One region of the Paenibacillus macerans genome, then DNA from elsewhere that is predicted to be linked to it. Evidence: riboswitches for the same ligand, from Rfam matches in the RefSeq annotation. Region 1 holds a riboswitch; each other region holds the start of a gene.
What was found. A riboswitch is a leader RNA that binds a small molecule or an ion and turns the genes downstream of it on or off. The one in region 1 is predicted to bind cyclic di-GMP.
Positions count from the first base shown of each region.

Region 2: another riboswitch for cyclic di-GMP. It lies ahead of DYE26_RS03060 (transglutaminase-like domain-containing protein); the one in region 1 lies ahead of DYE26_RS32755 (methyl-accepting chemotaxis protein).
Region 3: another riboswitch for cyclic di-GMP. It lies ahead of DYE26_RS33165 (hypothetical protein); the one in region 1 lies ahead of DYE26_RS32755 (methyl-accepting chemotaxis protein).
Region 4: another riboswitch for cyclic di-GMP. It lies ahead of DYE26_RS31745 (chemotaxis protein CheA); the one in region 1 lies ahead of DYE26_RS32755 (methyl-accepting chemotaxis protein).

Region 1 is NZ_UGSI01000002.1:2,138,482-2,143,304, forward strand. Features, by position in the region: gene DYE26_RS32745 (thiamine pyrophosphate-binding protein) at 1-841, opposite strand, end outside; gene DYE26_RS32750 (GAF domain-containing protein) at 862-1,296, opposite strand; gene DYE26_RS32755 (methyl-accepting chemotaxis protein) at 1,315-2,580, opposite strand; cyclic di-GMP riboswitch class I at 2,790-2,879, opposite strand; gene DYE26_RS32760 (M42 family metallopeptidase) at 3,625-4,698, opposite strand.
Region 2 is NZ_UGSI01000001.1:654,640-659,462, forward strand. Features, by position in the region: gene DYE26_RS03050 (LysR family transcriptional regulator) at 1-167, opposite strand, end outside; gene DYE26_RS03055 (MFS transporter) at 294-1,676, shown strand; cyclic di-GMP riboswitch class I at 1,783-1,865, shown strand; gene DYE26_RS03060 (transglutaminase-like domain-containing protein) at 1,882-2,688, shown strand; gene DYE26_RS03065 (response regulator) at 2,820-3,959, shown strand; gene DYE26_RS03070 (hypothetical protein) at 4,133-4,603, shown strand; gene DYE26_RS03075 (collagen binding domain-containing protein) at 4,772-4,823, shown strand, end outside.
Region 3 is NZ_UGSI01000001.1:3,584,394-3,589,216, reverse strand. Features, by position in the region: gene DYE26_RS16180 (sugar phosphate nucleotidyltransferase) at 1-47, shown strand, start outside; gene DYE26_RS16175 (PAS domain-containing sensor histidine kinase) at 81-1,148, shown strand; gene DYE26_RS33165 (hypothetical protein) at 1,156-1,524, opposite strand; cyclic di-GMP riboswitch class I at 1,538-1,618, opposite strand; gene DYE26_RS16170 (ABC transporter permease) at 1,836-2,612, shown strand; gene DYE26_RS16165 (ABC transporter permease) at 2,816-3,607, shown strand; gene DYE26_RS16160 (ABC transporter ATP-binding protein) at 3,754-4,823, shown strand, end outside.
Region 4 is NZ_UGSI01000002.1:1,893,719-1,898,541, forward strand. Features, by position in the region: gene DYE26_RS31740 (WIAG-tail domain) at 1-1,399, shown strand, start outside; cyclic di-GMP riboswitch class I at 1,941-2,029, shown strand; gene DYE26_RS31745 (chemotaxis protein CheA) at 2,180-4,375, shown strand; gene DYE26_RS31750 (chemotaxis protein CheW) at 4,402-4,823, shown strand, end outside.

The DNA of each region.
Region 1 (4,823 bases):
TAGAGGCTTCCCCAAGGCTTGTTCCCAAGATGACCAGGCACGAAGCCGGGGAAGCGTTGACGTATTCAAACGCCGCGTCGGTGCTGGAAAACCCGTAATTCCCCAGGTTAAGGGGGAAGTCGGCGGGGATGATTCCTTTTGCCGACGGCGTCGTAATGATGGGCCACTGCAGCCGCTCGCTAAGGCGCATAATCTCTTCGGCTGCGGCGCGCCCGCCGCGTCCGACCATGATGAGTCCATGCTCCGCTTCGTTCAGCAGGGCAGCCGCCCGGTCCAACTCCGCCGGATCGAACGGAATCCGCTGAAGCAGCGCGGGATCCGGGGCGGCGGGAAGGCTGGGGGGCGCTTCCATCCGCTGCACATCGATCGGCACGGAAATATGTACTGGCCCGAAAGGAGGTGTAAGGGCGATCCTTACCGCCTTGTCCAGCTCGGCCATGACTTCCGTTTCGTTCATGACCGTGTTGCTGTATTTGGTGATCGGTCTGACGATATGCTGGGCGTCCATCTCCTGGATGGCACCTTTGCCGATCTGCCACCGGTTTACGTAGCCGGTAATCACGAGCAGCGGAGCTTTGGCCCGCATGGCGTCGGCGATCCCGTTCATCATGTTCGCTACGCCTACCGCCCCGGCGCCGGCGCAAACGGCCAGCTTCCCGGAGGTGCTGGCATATCTCGCCGCCATATAAGCCGCTCCAGCTTCATTTTTCGTAATGATCGGCTTCATATCGACATCGATCAACGCATCGTAAATCGGACCGATGATTCCTGCCGGAATCCCAAAAATACAATCCACTCCGGTTTCCTTCAAATACTTGAGTATGGCTTCGGCTATGTTCATATTCCGGATATCTCCTTATCCTAGTGTTGAAACGCATCTCTGTATTCGTTCACCAGTGCTTCCGCACGTTCGATCTCCTCGGCGGAGAAAAAATGCAGCTTGCCTATCGAGGCGACAACGACAATCCCCTGTACCGCGCCGTCCTGCATGACGGGAATAACCATGATGCTGTCGATCCCGAACAGAAAAAACTCATCGGCCGACCTGGGATCGTTTTTGACGTCCTGGACCACTGCCGCCGTTTGGGGATGGGCCATCAGTTCGCGAAGCAGGCGGTCATGTTCGATATAGACCGGATTTTGCGCATGTACGCTTTTCCACCGCTCCACGCCAAGGTGATCCGTTTTCGTTTTCAACACCGGGTTCAAGCGGCCTTCCCTGATTTCGTGATAGGCGATATCGGCCACGCCGGTCAGGCGTTCCAGCGCTTCAAACAGCAAAGCTAATCGTTCCATGTCCATCCTCCTCGCTTGCTAGATTGAGTATCTGTTTAATAGGGACTTCAGTTTTTCGGCTTCCGTCTCGAGCTGCTTGGAAGATTCGAGCGTTTCTTCCATGGCGGTCAACTGTTCTTCCGAGCAAGCCATGATCTCCTTGGTCCCGGCCAGATTGACCTCGGTAATCTCGAGCGTCTGTCTTACGGAGTCCATGATTTGTTCCGTGCTTGCGCTGATCTGCTGCGTCACCGCGGAAACTTCCTGAACCCGGGTGGACACCTGCTCGGCCAAATGCACGATTTGCTGGAACGAATCGCCGGCGGAGGTAACGAGGACGCTTCCGGTCTCGACCTCGGCCATGACCCGTTTCATCGCTTCGATCGATTGATCGGAGCCTGTGCGGATATGGCCGGCCATCTCGGCGATGTCCTTGGCCGATGCCGCCGATTGCTCGGCAAGCTTGCGGATTTCGCCCGCGACCACTGCGAACCCTTTGCCGTATTCGCCCGCTCTTGCGGCCTCGATAGCCGCGTTTAATGCCAGCAAATTGATTTGACTGGAAATTTCCGAGATCAGCAGAGTGACCTTGTCGATTTCTTCCGTCCGCTCGCCGAGTTGGTTTACGGTTTGCGACGAAGCGACCGTGGTTTCGTAAATTTTGCTCATTTGGTCAACCAGGCGGTCGATGCCTTCATTGCCCGCATTCGCCTGAGCCGCGGCCTCGGTCGCTTCCTCCGCCACACCTTGCGCTGACAGGGCGATGTGCTCCATGCCTTTTCCGACTTCTTCAAGCATCAAATGGTTGTTCCGTGCACTTTCGACGAGCTGCTCGCTACCTTCGGAAATCATTTTGATCGATTCCGTGACCCCTACAACGAGGTCGTTGCAAAACTCCATATTGCCCGTCAAGTCCCGCGACGTATCGGCTACCTTGGCCGACATGTCCTGCATTTGCCCGGCCGCTTCCCTTAATTGGGCGCCGATCAGCTTCAGGTGGCCGGCCAGTTCGCTGAATTCGTCCATCACCTGGACGTCGCCGTCGAAGGCTAAATCGCCTTCCGTCATGGCTTTGGTCCGCTCGGCCATTTTTTGGAACGATTTGTCGAGCAGCCCGGCAATCAGCACGGCCTCCCCCGCGCCGATCAAGGCAAACAGGGCGATCATCAGCGCGGCGGCCCAGACGTTCATCAGTCCAAGCAGACAGAAGATCAGAACGAGCACGATCGCCAGCACCGCAAGCGGTCCGGCAATCAGCAACAACAACTTGCGGGCTAAGCCTTTACCGAAATGGGATAATTTCAAGTTACTTACTCCTTTGCTGTCACTCTAATACCCTTAGCAGCTGCCGTTTTCCGTGTTTCGCCGTTTTAACTTTTTTAGAAGCAGGTCCCCTCCTTCCTTGTCCGAAGCTTCGCCGCGACGTTTTAACCTGGCCCCAAGCCCTAATTGAAACCAAAAAAAGACTTTCGCGAAGAAAGTCCGGCGGCCAACAAGCCATGATTCGGCATAAGGTTGGCATCCCGGCGGTCATGATTCCGTTAAGAATTTTAGATCCGTGGCTTTGCGTCCCTGCCTTTCGGCCAGGTTTGCGATTTACATCCTATTCCTTGTATTTGGTTGTGAATGATGGGAGAGTGAAGTCGCGGCGCTCCCACAGATTAGGAATATATTACTTATATCGGAAAGCGGGCCCTGATATTTCATAAAATTTTCGGCAAATTCAAAAAATTTTCAATAATAGGGGACTATAAGGGGATGACTTTGGCTCTAGAAAAAGAAGGTAAAATATGGGTCTAATAGGAATAATGTACTATATATCCTATTTTAGATTCAAGGTATTGATGGCGACCTATCGCATACGGCTGGGTTCAGTTTTCCTGGAAAGGCTTAGGTGTTCGAAGCAAAATTGGGTTCGCAGAAAATCTAACGGTTGTAATAGCGGCTATTTGACGAAAAAAGCCCTGTTCAAAATTTTAACGGTTGTGAGAAGCGTTATATGCCTGAATCTAAGCAAAATGAGCCGGATTTCAGTGAAATAAGCGCTATGGCAACCGTTACAATTTGAAATCAACGTTTTTTGAGCGAATAGCGGTTGTGGCAACCGTTAGATTAGTTGTGGCTAGAGAATTAATGCAACGCTAGTGCCGAGTAAGGTCGTCCGGTGTCCGTTAGATTCTGAAAGCCGGCGATTTCGCCGAAATAAAGGCGTCTCGGTCCGTCGCCAGGATCCAGCGGGAGAGCTCACCGGGCTTGCTTAAGCGAAAATAAAACCGCCGGACGGTCAAGCTAAACAAGGAGTTAGCCTGCCATCCAGGCGTTAATTAAAGCAGCGCCCCCGCCGTTTGGTCAGCTCCGCTCCAGAATGGTAGCCAGCGTTGTGCGGTCGAGCCCTTTGACGAGCCGGATCAGCAGCTCCTTGGCGGCCGCGTAGTCGTCGGTATGGATGATGGACGACGAGGTGTGGATATAACGCGAGCAGATGCCGATCACGCCCGAAGGCACGCCGATGCCGCTCAAATGAACCGGACCGGCGTCGGTTCCGCCTGTGGATACAAAATATTGGTATTTGATGCGGTGCGTATCGGCCGTGTCCCGGATATACTCGACCAGCCCCCGATGCGTCAGCATCGTCGGGTCGAACACCCGCAGCAAAGCGCCTTCGCCCAGCTTGCCGAAGGCCCGTTTGTCGCCGGTCATATCGTTTGCGGCGCTGGCGTCCAGCGCAAAGAAGATGTCCGGCTGGATCAAATTGGCCGCCGTGCGCGCTCCCCGCGTGCCCAGCTCCTCCTGCACATTGGCTCCGCAGTACAACACGTTGGGCAGTTTTTCCCCATGCAAAGCTTCCAGCAGCTCGATCGCCAAACCGACGCCGTACCGGTTGTCCCAGGCTTTGGCCATGATTTTTTTCGGGTTGACGAGCGGAGTAAATTCACAGATCGGCAAAATCTGCTGCCCGATCTGCACGCCGGCCGCTTCCGCTTCCTCGCGGCTGTCGGCGCCGATATCCAGGTACATCGCTTTCAGGTCGACCGGTTTGCCGCGCTGCGCTTCATCGAGCAGATGGGGAGGCGTCGATCCGACCACGCCGACGATCTTCCCTTTCGGCGTAACGATCTGCAGGCGCTGCGCCAATACCGCCTGGCTCCACCAGCCCCCGAGCGGCTGAAAAGACACCATACCGTTATCGCTAATGCCGGTCGTGATGAAGCCTACCTCGTCAAAATGCCCGGCGACCATGACCCGCGGTCCCTGCTCATCGCCGCGCAGTACCCCAAACAAACTGCCGAGCCGGTCTTGAACGAACTCCTGCGTAAAAGCGGACATTTTCTCCTTCACCAAGGCGCGCAGCTCCCGCTCAAACCCGGGGGCCGCCGGAAATTCGGTCAGCTGTTTAAACAGCTGCTGCGTTTTTTCATTCATCTTGTTTCTCTCCTTTTTTTCCTGCAAATGGCAAGGCCATACGCTTTCTACATTTAGTATGAACCACCTTGTTCCGATTGTCCATGCGCCTGAAAAGGCCTGTTCTTTTGCCGCCGGGCCAAGCA
Region 2 (4,823 bases), on a different contig from region 1:
CGGATTTGCCGGCTCTGCCGGTCAAACAGCGGCACGCCCAAATCCTGTTCCAGGCGGGCGATCGTTTTGCTCAGCGCGGGCTGGGCGATATGAAGCTCCTGCGCGGCTTTTGTCATATGCTCCAAGCGGGCGACCGTCTGAAAATATTGCAGCTGCAGCAATTCCATACCGTTCGTTCCTTTCTATTAATATACTGTAGTATATGATTTTATAATTAAATATATATTTTTAATTATCAATATGCAAATATAAAATATCTCATAACAAAGGTTTTTGAGGGGGCATGATTTGTTATGAGAAAGCAGGCAGAGGGCGATTCAGCCGAAAAGCTGATCCGTATTTTGGCGTTTACGATGGTGCTCTCGTCGATGAGCGCTACGATGTTTAATATCGTGCTGCCGGAAATTAAAAACGAGTTCCAATTATCCGTGGCGCAGGTCAGCTGGGTATCCACCATTTATATGCTGATCTATGCGATCGGATCGGTCATCTACGGGAAATTGGCCGACGTATTCAGGTTCAAAAATTTAATCACGTTTGGCTTGGCCGTGTTTTGTCTGGGCTCGCTCGCCGGGCTTGCCGCCCAGGCGTTTTGGATGGTGCTGGCCGGGCGGGTTTTGCAGGCGGCGGGAGCGGCGGTCATTCCGGCGGCGGCGATGATCATTCCCGTCCGCCACTTTCCGCCCGAACGCCGCGGATACGCGCTCGGCATCACGGCAACCGGACTGGCTGTCGGGGGGGCGATCGGACCGGTCGTCTCGGCGCTAATCGTCAGTCTGGTCGATTGGCGTTGGCTGTTTTGCATTCCGATGCTGATGCTTGTCACCTTGCCGTTTTACCGCCGTTATTTAAGCGAGCAGGCGCCCAAATACGCCAAAGTCGATTGGCTGGGGGCCGGTCTGCTGGGCGGTGCGGTTGCGTTGCTGCTGCTGGGCGTTACTTACGGCCGAATTACCTTCTATCTGGGCAGCCTGCTCCTGTTCTTGTTGTTTTTTATCCGCAACCGGACTGCGGCTCACCCGTTCGTGGATCCGCAGCTTTTCCGCAACAGAAGTTATTCCCTGGGGCTGCTCATAGCCATACTGGCGATGGGGATCGGTTACGCGCTCCCGTTCTTGACGCCGCAGCTGCTGGCGGATGTCAACGGGCTTGCCTCGGGCTGGATTGGCTTCGCTATGGTTCCGGGGGCGGCGGTGTCGGCTGTTCTGGGCAGAGCTGGAGGCAAGCTGGCGGATGCCAAGGGCAACCCGTTTGTGTTTTGCAGCGCGTCCATGCTGCTGCTGGTTTGCTTTACCCTGATCTCGATCTTCGCGGGAGCGGCGGTCCCCATCATTGCAATATTATTGATCCTTGGCAACGTCGGACAGATGTTTATGCAAATTGCCTTGACAGGCACGATATCGCGGACGCTGGCCAAGGAACAGACCGGGGTTGGCATGGGGCTGTTGTCGATGTCGAACTTTCTTTCCGGCGCGGTGGCGGCCGGCGTCTACAGCAAGGCTGTGGATCAAGGCGGCAGCGTGCATTGGAACCCGTTAAACCTGTTTGCGAATTCCGGTGTTTACAGTAATATCTATCTCATTCTCGCAGCTTTGGAGATGATTATGGTACTTTTTTATTATTTTTACTTTTTGCGAAATGAACGGCCCCGTCTGCAAAGTTCGTCTATCAACTGAGGCTAAAGTCGCAAAAAAATACTAAAAATTTTAGATTTTTTCGTCTTATTGGGCTAATAAATGACGCCAACGCTTCCGATAGAGATAGAGAAGGACATAAAACTTTACACGATAATGGCAAACCTGTCGAAAGGCAGGGACGCAAAGCTACAGGGCCTGTAAATTTTTTACTGGCAGCCAGTTACCGAAGGAGGTTTTATTTTTTATGCGTAAATTGATGTTTGCAACGTTGACCCTTGTACTTTTGTTTGCCGGTTTCGGCGGGACAGGGGCGCGGGCGGCCGAACTTGAGGGCTGGCTCAATAAGGACAACCTGTCTCAGGGAGCGGTGACCATTCATTACGACGTGAAGCTGAATGTCAAGACCAAGCTGGTGATCGAGAAAGGGAACAATAAGTATACCTATAATCTGACCTACGGTGCCCAAGGAGAGACGTTCCCGCTGCAAATGGGCAACGGGGATTACACGATCAGCCTGTTGGAACAGATTAAAGGGACTACGTACCGCCTTGTGCAGAAGGATACGGTGAAGCTTGATTTGCAGGATGAGACGCCGGTCTATCTGAGTTCGACGCAAAATGTGAATTGGAATATAGACGGTCTGGCGGCAAAGAAGGCGGCGGAGCTGACGAAAGATGCGGCTGCCGATGAAGATAAAGTGAAGGCCATTTATAATTACATCATCCGCACCATCAAATACGACGACAGCCTGGCGTTTACCGCTACATCGAATTACCTGCCGAATATCGAGCGTACCTTGACTGCCAAGAAGGACACCTGCTACGGCTTTTCCTCCCTGTTTGCGGGGATGCTGCGCAGCGTTGGGGTTCCGGCCAAGCTGGCGATGGGATCTTCCGACTATGTAAAAACATATCACGCCTGGAATGAAGTTTATATAAACGGACGCTGGGTGGTTATCGACACGACGGCCGATGCCGGCTGGAATGGAACGACGACCGCTTTTACAATGATCAAAGATGCTTCGAAATATAAGGCGGACAAGTTATACTAAGCCAGTTCAATAATAAGACGAATAGGAAAAAAAAGAGCCTTGAACGACTGTTCAAGGCTTCTTTGTTTGGGCGGGATATGCTAATCTTCTTATAAAGGGGAAGAGTATCCAAGCGGGGGAGTCTGGCTCTTATGAGAGTAATACTTGTGGATGATGAACAACTGGCCTTGAATTATATGGAACGGTTATTGCTGAAGCTTGCCGACGTGGAGGTTGTCGGGAAATTTACCGACCCCGTCAAGGGGATGGGCGAAATTCTCCAAGAACGTGTGGATGTGCTGTTTTTGGACATCAGCCTGCCGGAAATCAACGGTATTGAACTGGCGGAACGGATTTTGGAAGCAAGACCGGAGATACATATCGTTTTTGTCACGGCGTATGATGAATATGCCATAAAAGCCTTTGAGTTAAACGCTCTGGATTATGTGCTCAAGCCGATCAGAGCCGAGCGCCTGGCCAAAACCGTGGATCGGATTCAGGAGCGGCTGAAAGCGGGACAGGAGCAAGTCGCCGGTTCCGAACAGGATATCAAAATATGCTTGTTCAAACAGGTAAAGGTGGAGGCGCGGCATGGACAGCCGACCCTCCTGCAGTGGCGCACGACGAAGGCGCAGGAGTTGTTTCTCTATCTCTTGCAGCACCGGGGAAGGTTGGTCCGAAAGTCTACTTTGATCGATGTCTTATGGCCGGAATACGAGACGGACAAGGTCAACTCGCAATTATATACGTCCGTGTACCATATTCGGAAAACACTTAAGCCTTACGGAGACCATTTTCAAATTGTGAATACGATGGAGGGTTACATCCTGAATACCCATCAGGTCCGCTTGGATATCGACGAATGGGAGGCCAAGCTGGCTGCGCTGCCGCCCGTGTCCGGCGATTCGCTGGACGCATATTTGGAGACGATGAAAATCTACACCGGAGATTATCTGCAGGAATACGATTACTGGTGGACGGAAAGCGAGCGCCAGCGGCTCAAGGCCATTTGGCTTCACACTTCGCTGGCGATCGCCGATTGGTACCTCGGGCAAGAGCTTTGGGAGAAGGCGGGAGCTTACTATCACAACATCCGCACCCTTCATCCCCAGGAAGAGGCGCCTTATTTTGCCCTCATGAAAATATACGCACTGCAGCAGAACTTTGCCATGGTGCACCGTCAGTACCGCGAACTCGCAGCCGTACTGAAGGAGGAACTGAACGTGGAGCCCAGCCACTACATAACGGAATGGTATGGACAATTTACGGAGAAAGCGGGGCAGGCACGTTAAGCCGCCCGCTTCCGGCGTTTTTTTATCATAGAACAAGCAATCTTGACCGGCCGTTGGCCGGTTTTTTTGTTCAGAATTTGTATAGATCTTGCGCGTATACTCCGAATGAACCATTTCAGTCGAATTTTCTGCGGCCTTTTCGCAACGTTCGCAATTAAGGGAGTTTTTTGGAGATGAATGTAGTCGGCCATTTCAGGGACGATTCACGGGGGGTGGAACTGCCCTCGCTTACGGAGATCGAATTGACGAAACAAGATAAAAGGAAACGGAGCAGGGGTTTCTATATGGATTACCGGGGGAACCGGGTAGGGATCGTAGCCACGCGGCATGGCCCTGTATTTTTTTGCAACGGTCAGTTTTATCTATTGCAAGAGCGGGAGCGGGACTATCATTTTTCGCTGCAACGCCGGAAGGGCAGAAATTTTTTTCGTTTTGAGTGGCGCGGCGAGTTCAAGCTGAGGTTCGTTTACCCCCAGGTAGTCTATCGGGACGGCCGAAGCCGGGAAACCGACGAAGTTAGCGATTTTTGCCACTGGCTGGTGGAGGCCGTAAAGAAAAAAAATTTCTTTGCGTTTTATACGTTGGGTTTTGAAGCAGGGGATCAGACAACTTTCACAATAGAACTGCGGGAGCTATTAAAATAATCATAATTTTTGTTGAATTTTTTTATAATTTGTTGAGAATTTGTTCAGAACGACGAATTAAGATGAAAGCGTCGCCCAATTACATAAACCGGACGAGGAGGGAATTGGAAAAAAATTAAGATATTATAAATGAACACATTTGAGATAAGGAGGGAGTGCTCTAAAAGCATGAAGAAAAAATGGATGGCTTTACTCATGGCCGGCGCGTTGTTCTTCCAAG
Region 3 (4,823 bases), on a different contig from region 1:
AGGGAAAGGGGGAAGAGCAAAACCATGAGGTGCCGGCCAGGCGGTAAAACCGGACAAGCGGTTGGCGAATGAGAGAAAACATGGCTGAGGAACAACAGGACATCGATACGTACTACTTGGAATCATTTCAGGAAGGTATCCTTAAATGCGACACTAGGGGGACGATCGTGTTTATGAACCGCAGGCTCAAAGATTTGTTCGGCTTGGAAGAGATGACGGGGCAGGATATTACGGCTTTTACCAAAGCTATGGATGCGAACATTCAGCAGGAGGACCATAAGCTGACCAAGACCATACAAGCGTTTCGAAAAGGAGAGGTGAACGGAAATCAGGGGAAGTTCCCATATGCCCAAGGACCTAGGCGTTTGTTCTCGTTTTATGTAAGCCCGGTATTGGATACCGCGCAAACGGCGTGTTACGGGTATTTATTGGTATTTCGGGAATGCGGCGAAGAAGAGGCGGCCGATCCGCAGAGACGCGAAATGATCAGCGTGGTCTCCCACGAATTAAGGACACCTCTGACGACGCTGCTGGGCTATGTGGAAATGTTGATGCAGTACGATATTTCCGCGGAGAACAGGCGGCGTTACATGGAAATCATTTTTGCGGAAGGAAACCGGTTGTCCCATCTGCTTGAGGATGTTTTGGACAGTGAGCGGCTGGAATCGGGAGGGTATAACTATCATAAAACTTATGTACCGCTGATTGAACTCATTCACGAAGTGACCGAACGGTGGAATTTGAAATCATCGCATCTTATCGAGGTGGATTCCGAGGTTGAAGACGCTTTCATCTACGCGGACCGGTTTAGAATGTCTCAAGTTTTTGACAATTTAATCAGCAATGCGATTAAATATTCTCCCGGCAAACCATTAGTACTCATCCGAATCGCGGAAGAAGCAGACTATTATATCATCGAGGTTACGGATTACGGAATAGGAATTCCCGCGGAGATGCATGCGCGGCTGTTCGATAAATTTTATCGAGCCGGCAATTCGGGTTCCCGTCAAATTAAGGGCAGCGGCGTGGGCCTTTATATCGTCAAAAAAATTGCAACAGACCACGGGGGGACGATTACGTTAACCTCGGAAGTAGGGCAAGGAAGTACATTCTGCTTGCGTATGCCAAAACCCGTTCATTTGGATTAAGCGTTTCCTATTTTATAGCACAAAAACCCAAAACGGCGCTTGACCAAACGATCATGAGAAACTCCTGCGAAAAGCGCAAAACATAAGGGCAAAAAATGCCGCTATTCCGGCGATATCCGTCAATTTGAGAGAAATAGAGACGATTTATGCCGCTATTGTCTTCAGTCGCAAGGAAACGCCCGCGTTCTGGGCCCTTCACAAGCGAATAAGGAACAAAGATGCCGCTAATGGGGATGAACATGCCCGGCTCCGGATAATAAGCACATAAATTACCGCTATTTTGAAGACCGGCGTTTGGTGCGCTCCAGCAGCCGACTGTCGAATACCTGTTTTCTAGGTTGAGCCTACTTAAATTAATATACATATAAAAAAACAAAAAAAGCCTTCTGTTCGGTAGCTGGCTGCCATCCTTGCGGGAAGGCCCTTTAGCTTTGCGTCGCTGCCTTTCGACAGGTTTGCCGTTTATCGTAGCCGCTTTTTTCACAAAAAACATCGTATCACGATTCCATAAAACATGCAATCCATTTCCTGGTAATCCGGGTGCGCAAAATTTCTCTTGCCACTCTTGGAATATTAAGGTATGATAATACCCTTCTTGCAAAATCGCCTTGACTGAAGTGGACGGGTCTGCCCGTCTATGAGGGGGGACCCCCCCTCTAAATAAGCTTATCGGAGGTGTTTAACCGGATGCTTTATTTCACGCTGGCTTCCAAAGCCTATGCCCGCAATTTGCAGTACCGCGGAGCCCATATGGTGCACAACCTCGCGAGCGCGATGTTCGGATTTATGTATGCGTGCATCTGGATCGGGTTGGGGAAGGACCACCCGCTGGGAGAGTACGGAACGCAGGGAATGGTGAATTATATCGCCTTCACCCAGGCGTGTCTCTGGATCACCAGCTTCATCACGAACGGGCTCGGCATCCCCCAATCCGTCAGGACCGGGCAAATCGCGCTTGATCTGATGCGTCCCGTCCATCTGTTCAGCCATACGATGGCCAGGGAATGGGGACAGATCGCCTACCAGTTCATTTTCAAATCCATCCCGATTTATCTCCTGTATTTCTTCATTTTTTCATTGCAAATTCCAAATCAATGGACCGCCGTGTTGTACACCGTGTTAGGGTTGCTCGGGGCCTCCTATCTGTCGATCTGCATCAATTATTTGATCGGCGTAAGCGCCTTGTGGACGATGGAATCGTCCTGGCTCTATTGGGCCAATAGCGCGCTGATCAATTTGCTTGCCGGATTTTTCATCCCGTTGGAATGGCTGCCCGGACCGCTGGAAAACCTCGCCTGGCTATCGCCTTACCCTTACCTGCTCTATGTTCCCACAACGATTTATCTTGGAAACGGAAGCGGCTCCGCCTTATGGGGAACGCTGCTTTGGTGCGTCCTGATGACTGCTTGCTGCTTGCTGGCAACCCGGCTGCTGCGGCGGAAAGTGGAGGTGCAGGGCGGATGAACGAGAGGAAGGGGCCTGGCGCTGAGAACGGGCAAAAGCCTGGGAGAGGGCGGAAGCCAAAGAACGGGCGGAAGTCTAAGAGCGGGCAGAAGCCTATGAGCGGCATAGACGGCACGCACGAAATGTACGATGACATTAGCGGCAGCGGCGGACGATTTTCGAAGGTCACTGCCGGCCCGGCCCGGTCCGCTGGCGCGAAGCCGATGTCTTGGCTGAACCTGTACCGGCTGCTGATCCGTACGAGCATAAAAAGCCGGATGCAGTACAAATTCAATTTTGTGCTGGGTACGGTGCTGGCCGCGTTGATCCAGATTTCCGAATTTCTGATGATCGCGATCGTTCTGGACAAGTTCGGCGTAATACAGGGCTGGTCGGTTTACGAGATCGGGTATTTGTTTGCGGTGATGACGTTGTCCAGGACGCTGTACCGCACGTTTGCCGAGGAGGTGCACCATCTGGAAAAATACCTGGTCGGCGGAGAGCTCGACCAGCTATTGACGCGGCCGATGCCGGTGCTGCTCGCTTTAATGCCGCAGAACTTCCGGCTGATGCCCGGCGAACTGCTGCAGGGCGGTTTCATCCTGTGCTGGTCGCTCGGCGCGATGACGCATAGCGGACAAGTCGGCTGGATTGCAGTACCGTTTACGCTATTCATTATCGTTACCGGCGCGGTCATTTTGTTTTCTATCGGACTTGCTACGGCTACGCTCGGTTTCTGGACGACCCGCATCAGCGAACTGCAAAACTTCACCGAGGATGCCGCTCAAACGGCGGCGCGATACCCGCTCACCCTGTATCCGAAGTGGATGTCCTCGCTATTTTTGTTCGTGATCCCGGTCGGCTTTGTGAATTATGTACCTTCGCTCTATATTTTACGGGGCGAATGGGGGCCGTGGATCCTTGCGGCGACGGCGGGGGCGGCGGCGGTATGCTTAGCCGCAAGCCTGCGGTTCTGGCTGTTCGGCATCACGAAATATCAAAGCACAGGAAGCTAAGCGCACAGGGAGAGTAAGAACGGAAGGCCGTAAGTACAAGGAAGCTAGTGCGTACGAGTAAGTGAAGGCATGCTGTGTATAAGTCAGTGAAGGCATGCTGCGTAAGGGTAAGCGAAGGCATACAGGACGAAAAGGAGGAGCGGCTTATGATCGAAGCCAGCCATTTATATAAGGAGTTCAAAACACCCGTCGTGCGGGAGGGAAAGCTGTCCGGCCTGCGTACGCTGTTTTCGCGGGAATACCGGCTGAAAGAGGCGGTCCGGGGCATCAGCTTCAACATCGAGCGCGGGGAGTTTGTCGGTTATATCGGTCCCAACGGCGCAGGTAAGTCGACGACGATCAAGATGCTCACCGGCATTTTGCATCCGACCTCAGGCACGGTTATGATCGGCGGCCTCAATCCCCATCGCGACCGGCGGCGGGCCGTTCGCAGGTTGGGTGTCGTGTTCGGACAACGCAGCCAGCTGTGGTGGGATTTGCCCGTGAAGGATTCCTACGACATCCTAGCGGAAATGTACGGCGTAAGCCCGGCGGAAAAACGGGAGCGCCTGGACCGGTTTGCCGAGCTGCTGGACCTGCACGAATTTTGGATGACGCCGGTGCGCAAGCTGTCGCTGGGCCAGCGGATGCGGGCGGACATTGCGGCCGCCATGCTGCACGATCCGGATTTGCTGTTCCTCGACGAACCGACGATCGGCCTTGACGTGCACGCCAAACGCAACATCCGCCAGTTTTTGCAAACCTTGAACAAGGAATTCGGGAAAACGATCCTGCTTACCACGCACGACATGGACGATATCGAGCAGCTCTGCAGCCGCGTGATGGTGATTAATCACGGGCAGCTCGCCTATGACGGGACGATCCGCGCGCTGCGGGACATGATCGGCTTGCCGACGGTCATCCGCGTAAAGTTCCGGGGCGTGTTTCGGATGCCGGAGGGATGGAGAGAGGCGCGACATGTTGCCTCGAACCCGGGGGAAGGGATCAAGGCGCGGCATGTTGCCGGGAACCAGGAGGAAGGGTTCGAGGTACGGCATGTTGCAGGTTCCCCGGATGGCGCTGCCTCGGCCGGATTCGTTCGGGCGACGGCGGGTCCGCAGGCCGTTCGGGCCACGTTCGCCCCGTCCGGCCTGCCGTTTCGCGTCACAGGCATAGAGGAGAACACGGTCGTCATCGAAGCCGACCGGCGCGAGATCGGGACCATGGAGATCATCCG
Region 4 (4,823 bases), 240 kb from region 1:
TGGGGAAGCGGCGATCGCATCGCGCCACATTGCGCGCGAAGCGATCGGGAGTACGCACCTGTCGGCCGAACTGCAGCGAAGCGGGCTGCTGCCGGCAGAAGGGATCGACGGGGAGGACATTCATCCGACGTCGATAGGCCGGGTACAGCTTAAGCCCGGAGCCGTGGACGGCGAGGTGCTGGCCGAGGGAGCGGTTGGCGGCGAGCATCTGCGGCGGGGCGCGGTGCAAAGCGAACACCTCGCCGCGGAGTCGGTGCAGGGCGCTCATCTGGCCGCTGAAGCCGTAGGGCCGCAGCATCTGGCACAGGGGAGCGTAGAGGGATGGCATATTGGCGAAGCGGCGATCGCATCGCGTCACATAGCCGCAGAGTCGGTGCAGGGCGCTCATTTGGCCCCTGAGTCTGTACGGGCGTTGCATCTGGCGAAGGAGAGCGTGGAAGGCCGGCATATCGAGGAAGCGGCGATCGCATCCCGCCACATCGGCCCCGAGTCGATCGATGTCTGGCATCTGTCGGCCGAACTGCTGCGAAACGGGCTGCTGCCGGAAGAAGGGATCGACGGGGAGGATATTCATCCGCTGTCGATAGGCCGGGTTCATCTGCAGGCTGAAGCCGTAGACGGCGAGGTGCTGGCCGCGGAGTCGGTCGGCGGCGAGCATCTGCAGCGGGGAGCAGTGCAAAGCGGGCATCTCGCCGCAGAGTCGGTGCAGAGCGCTCATTTGGCTCCTGAGTCCGTGCGGGCACTGCATCTGGCGAAGGAGAGTGTGGAAGGCCGACATATCGAGGAGGCGGCGATCGCATCCCGCCACATCGGTCCCGAGTCGATCGATGTCTGGCATCTGTCGGCCGAACTGCAGCGAAACGGGCTGCTGCCGGAAAAAGGGATCGGCGGCGAGGACATTCAGCCATTGTCGATAGATCGGGTACACCTTCAGGCCGGTGTTGTGGATGCCGACATTCTGGCCGAGGAGTCGGTCGGCGGCGAGCATCTGCAGCAGGGAGCGGTGCAAAGCGGGCATATTGCAAACGCGGCGGTCGGCAGCGCACAGCTTGCCGATGAAGCGATTGCCTCGCGCCACCTGAAAACCGGCGCGGTCGGCGCGGAGCACCTTGCCTTTACTCCGGTCCAGACGCTGCTGGATCAGCCGGCCAAACAGCTGTTTGGAATGTCGGCGTTTTTGTTGCAGCGCGATGAGGCCGAAACGCAAGTGAAGATTGAATTTGAAGAGCCGTTTGCTAATCCTAACTTTGTTATCGTTGCAATGACGAACCATTCGGCTTTTTACGCCACGCTAAGCGAACAAACTCAAGAATCGGCCGTCATTACGATTTCCAGGCTGAAGGAAAGCCATGTCCACTACGGCTTCGTCATGTGGATTGCCATCGGAAACGCGCATTAGAGTGTAGGGCCGATAAGATCGTAGCAAGGCCGCCGAGTTTATTCGGCGGCTTGTTGCCGTGCTTGCCGGGCGGGGAATTATTCCCGTCTGTGCCATATTCGTAGTGGGACTGACGGCATGGGCTGCGTATAGCAGCGATGGGCCGTATCCATTGGAAGTATCCAATAAACTTCGCTCAAACCGCCCATTTTGCACCTTGCCGAGTCTCATCTATTTGGATAGTATCCAATCAAGCGTCCAAATTTACGATTGAATTTCCATTTTAATTGGATATATCCAATGAGGTTTCGCCGGGGCTGTTTGTGGCTTCGCTGATCCGCCCTGAATCCGCCCTGAAGCTGACCTGAAGCTGTCACTGAAGTTCCTTAACACTGCCCCGAACTGCGTCGGATTACCTAAGGCCTGGCCGTGATTCCGGCTCGAAAAACGGCTGCATATTCCGCCGGTCAATCGGGCTTTCTCACGGCTCAGATCGACCGTTTTTTAGTATTTACACAATCTGCTCTGGCGTGTTAGTATGAAACCAACTAAAAAATAGCAAAGACTAGAAGGGCAAACTTGCCGAAAGACAAGGACGCAAAGCCACGGGCCTAAAGTACCAGCAACAGCTACGGCAGCCGGGTTTCTATAGTTGGATAGGCGTCCTCTCTTTCTTCGGGTTCTCTTTCTTCGGGTTCTCTTTCTTCGCTAGAAGGTTCATGAAGAAGGAGTTTTTTTATGTCTGAAATTTGTCGAATAAACATCAATAATGTCGAATTATGTAAAACGGGGAGATAGTTTATGGCAGAACGAGAGAATAGCGATCCGTTATTAGAGGTCTATCTTCACGAGAATTCGCAACTGCTCGAGCAGTTGGAACAGATCATCCTGGAATGCGAAGAGCTTAACGCTTTTCCGTCCGCCGCCATCCACGACATTTTCCGTATTATGCACACGATCAAAGGCTCCTCCACGATGATGAATTTCGATAACATCGCGGCTTTGTCGCACATCATGGAAGATCTGTTTGCGTTTATCCGCGAACATCAGCCCCGCTTGGCCGATTGCACGGCGTTGTCCGAGCTGGTGCTGCAGGGCGGCGATTTCATTAAGCTTGAGCTGTATAAGATCAGGCAGGGCGATTCTCCCGACGGGGACGCATCTTCGCTGAAAAGCAGCATTACCGGATATTTGGAAGAACTAAAAGCCGCACAGCATGCCGGGCCGGCAGTTTCCCCTCTTCAAGGCCCCGAAACCGGCAAACGTCAGGATGGTGAGGTCTCCCCCTCCGACGCTCATTTAAAAGCCGTTCTTTATTTTGATGACGATTACAACATGGAGAATGTTCGGGCATATCAAGTCGTTCACAGCCTGCAGGAAATGACCGAGCATTTCGCCTACTGGCCCGAGGACATTGCCGAAAATCCCGAAACAGCCTCGCTCATAAGAGAGCAGGGCTTCCAAATTCTGTTCCGGAACGGCGAATCCGCGGACACGGTAGCTGCTTACCTGTCGCAGGCGCCATCCTTAAAGCATTTGGAAATGATCAATTTGCCGGAACAAAGCCGGGCAGAGCCTGAGGCAGAGACGGCCGCCGCGGCAGAGACGCTTCAGCCGATACCCGAAGCGGAAGCGCGAACAGGAGAGTCTACGGCGGCACATTCTGCAGCGCACGCAGCAGCACTTTCTACGGACGCCGCACCTGCCTCCCCTTCCGAGCCGGGCGCCGCCGAACCCTCCCAGGTGCCGGGAGCGGCTGCCCGCACTTCGCAGCCGCCGGAGGCCAAAACGCAGGATATTGCCAGAGCTAATGCCTCGCAGCATTCCAGTTTCATCAGCGTGAATTTGGCCAAGCTCGACGAGTTGATGGACCTGGTCGGCGAGCTCGTCATCGCCGAATCGATGGTCACGCAAAACCCGGAATTAGCCGGACTGGAGCTTGAACAGTTTCAGAAGGCCGCCCGGCATCTGCGGAAGATCACCGGCGAAATCCAAGACAAGGTGATGTCGATCCGCATGGTGCCGCTGGTTAATACGTTCCAAAAAATGAACCGCATCGTACGGGATATGTGCAGAAAACAGGATAAATCAGTCCGCTTGGAACTGCTTGGCGAGGATACGGAAGTGGACAAAAACATCATCGAGCACATCTCCGATCCGATCATGCACCTTGTACGGAACGCGATCGACCACGGCATCGAAACGCCGGAGGAACGCCTGGCAGCGGGCAAGGAAGAATCCGCGACGTTGACCCTTGAAGCGAAAAACGTCGGCAACGAGGTGTTCATTATCGTGCGCGACGACGGCAGGGGGCTGAACAAAGCGAAAATTTTACAGCGCGCCCGCGAGCGGCAAATGCTGTTCAAGGACGAATCGGAGATGAGCGACCGCGAGATTTACAACTTGATTTTTCTCCCCGGCTTCTCCACGAAAGAGGTCATTACCGAGTATAGCGGGCGCGGGGTCGGCATGGATGTCGTGATGCGCAATATCGAAAGCGTTGGCGGGAATGTGTCGGTGGACAGCGCGGCAGGCGAAGGAACGACGATTACGATCCGCATTCCGCTGACGCTGGCGATTATCGACGGCATGAACGTGAAGGTGGGGAAGGCGAGATATACGATCCCGACGACGGCGATCAAGGAATCGTTCCGCGCCGCCCCCGGCAGCGTGGTCACCGATCCCGACGGCAACGAAATGGTCATGGTGCGCGGGCAGTGCTACGGAGTACTGCGCCTTTACGAACGCTATAAGGTCAAGACCGAGATTACCGCGATGGAAGACGGGATTTTGATCATGGTGGAGCAGGACGGCACGCCGTTTTGCGTTTTTGCCGACGAATTGCTCGGGCAGCAGCAGGTTGTGGTCAAGAGCTTGCCGGCGTATATCCGTAAAATCCGGAACATCGGGGGCTTGGCCGGCTGCACGATGCTCGGGGACGGAAGCATCAGCCTGATCCTCGATGTCGGGGGACTCGTCAAGGCATCGGCATCATAGGACAACCAAGCAAAGGAGAGGGAGACATGGCGAATCAAGAGGCAAGCCTGCCGCTGGAGCAGGACGACGACACGCAGAAAGGAAAGTTCCTCACGTTTATGATCGGGAGCGATGTTTACGGCATCGAAATCAAATTCGTCACCGAAATCATCGGCATCCAGGCGATTACCGAGGTGCCGGAGTTGCCGGAGCATATCCGCGGCATCATCAATTTGCGCGGCAAAATCATTCCGGTCATGGACGTGAGGCTGCGCTTCAAAAAGCCGTTCCGGGAGTATAACGACCGGACCTGCATCATCGTCGTGGATATGAAGGACATTTCGATCGGGCTGATCGTCGACAGCGTCGCCGAGGTCGTCACGATTGCGGAAGAGGATATCGTTCCTCCGCCGGAGATCAAAAGCGGCAGCCAGCAAGGTTTTATCAAAGGGGTCGGAAAAGTCGGCGG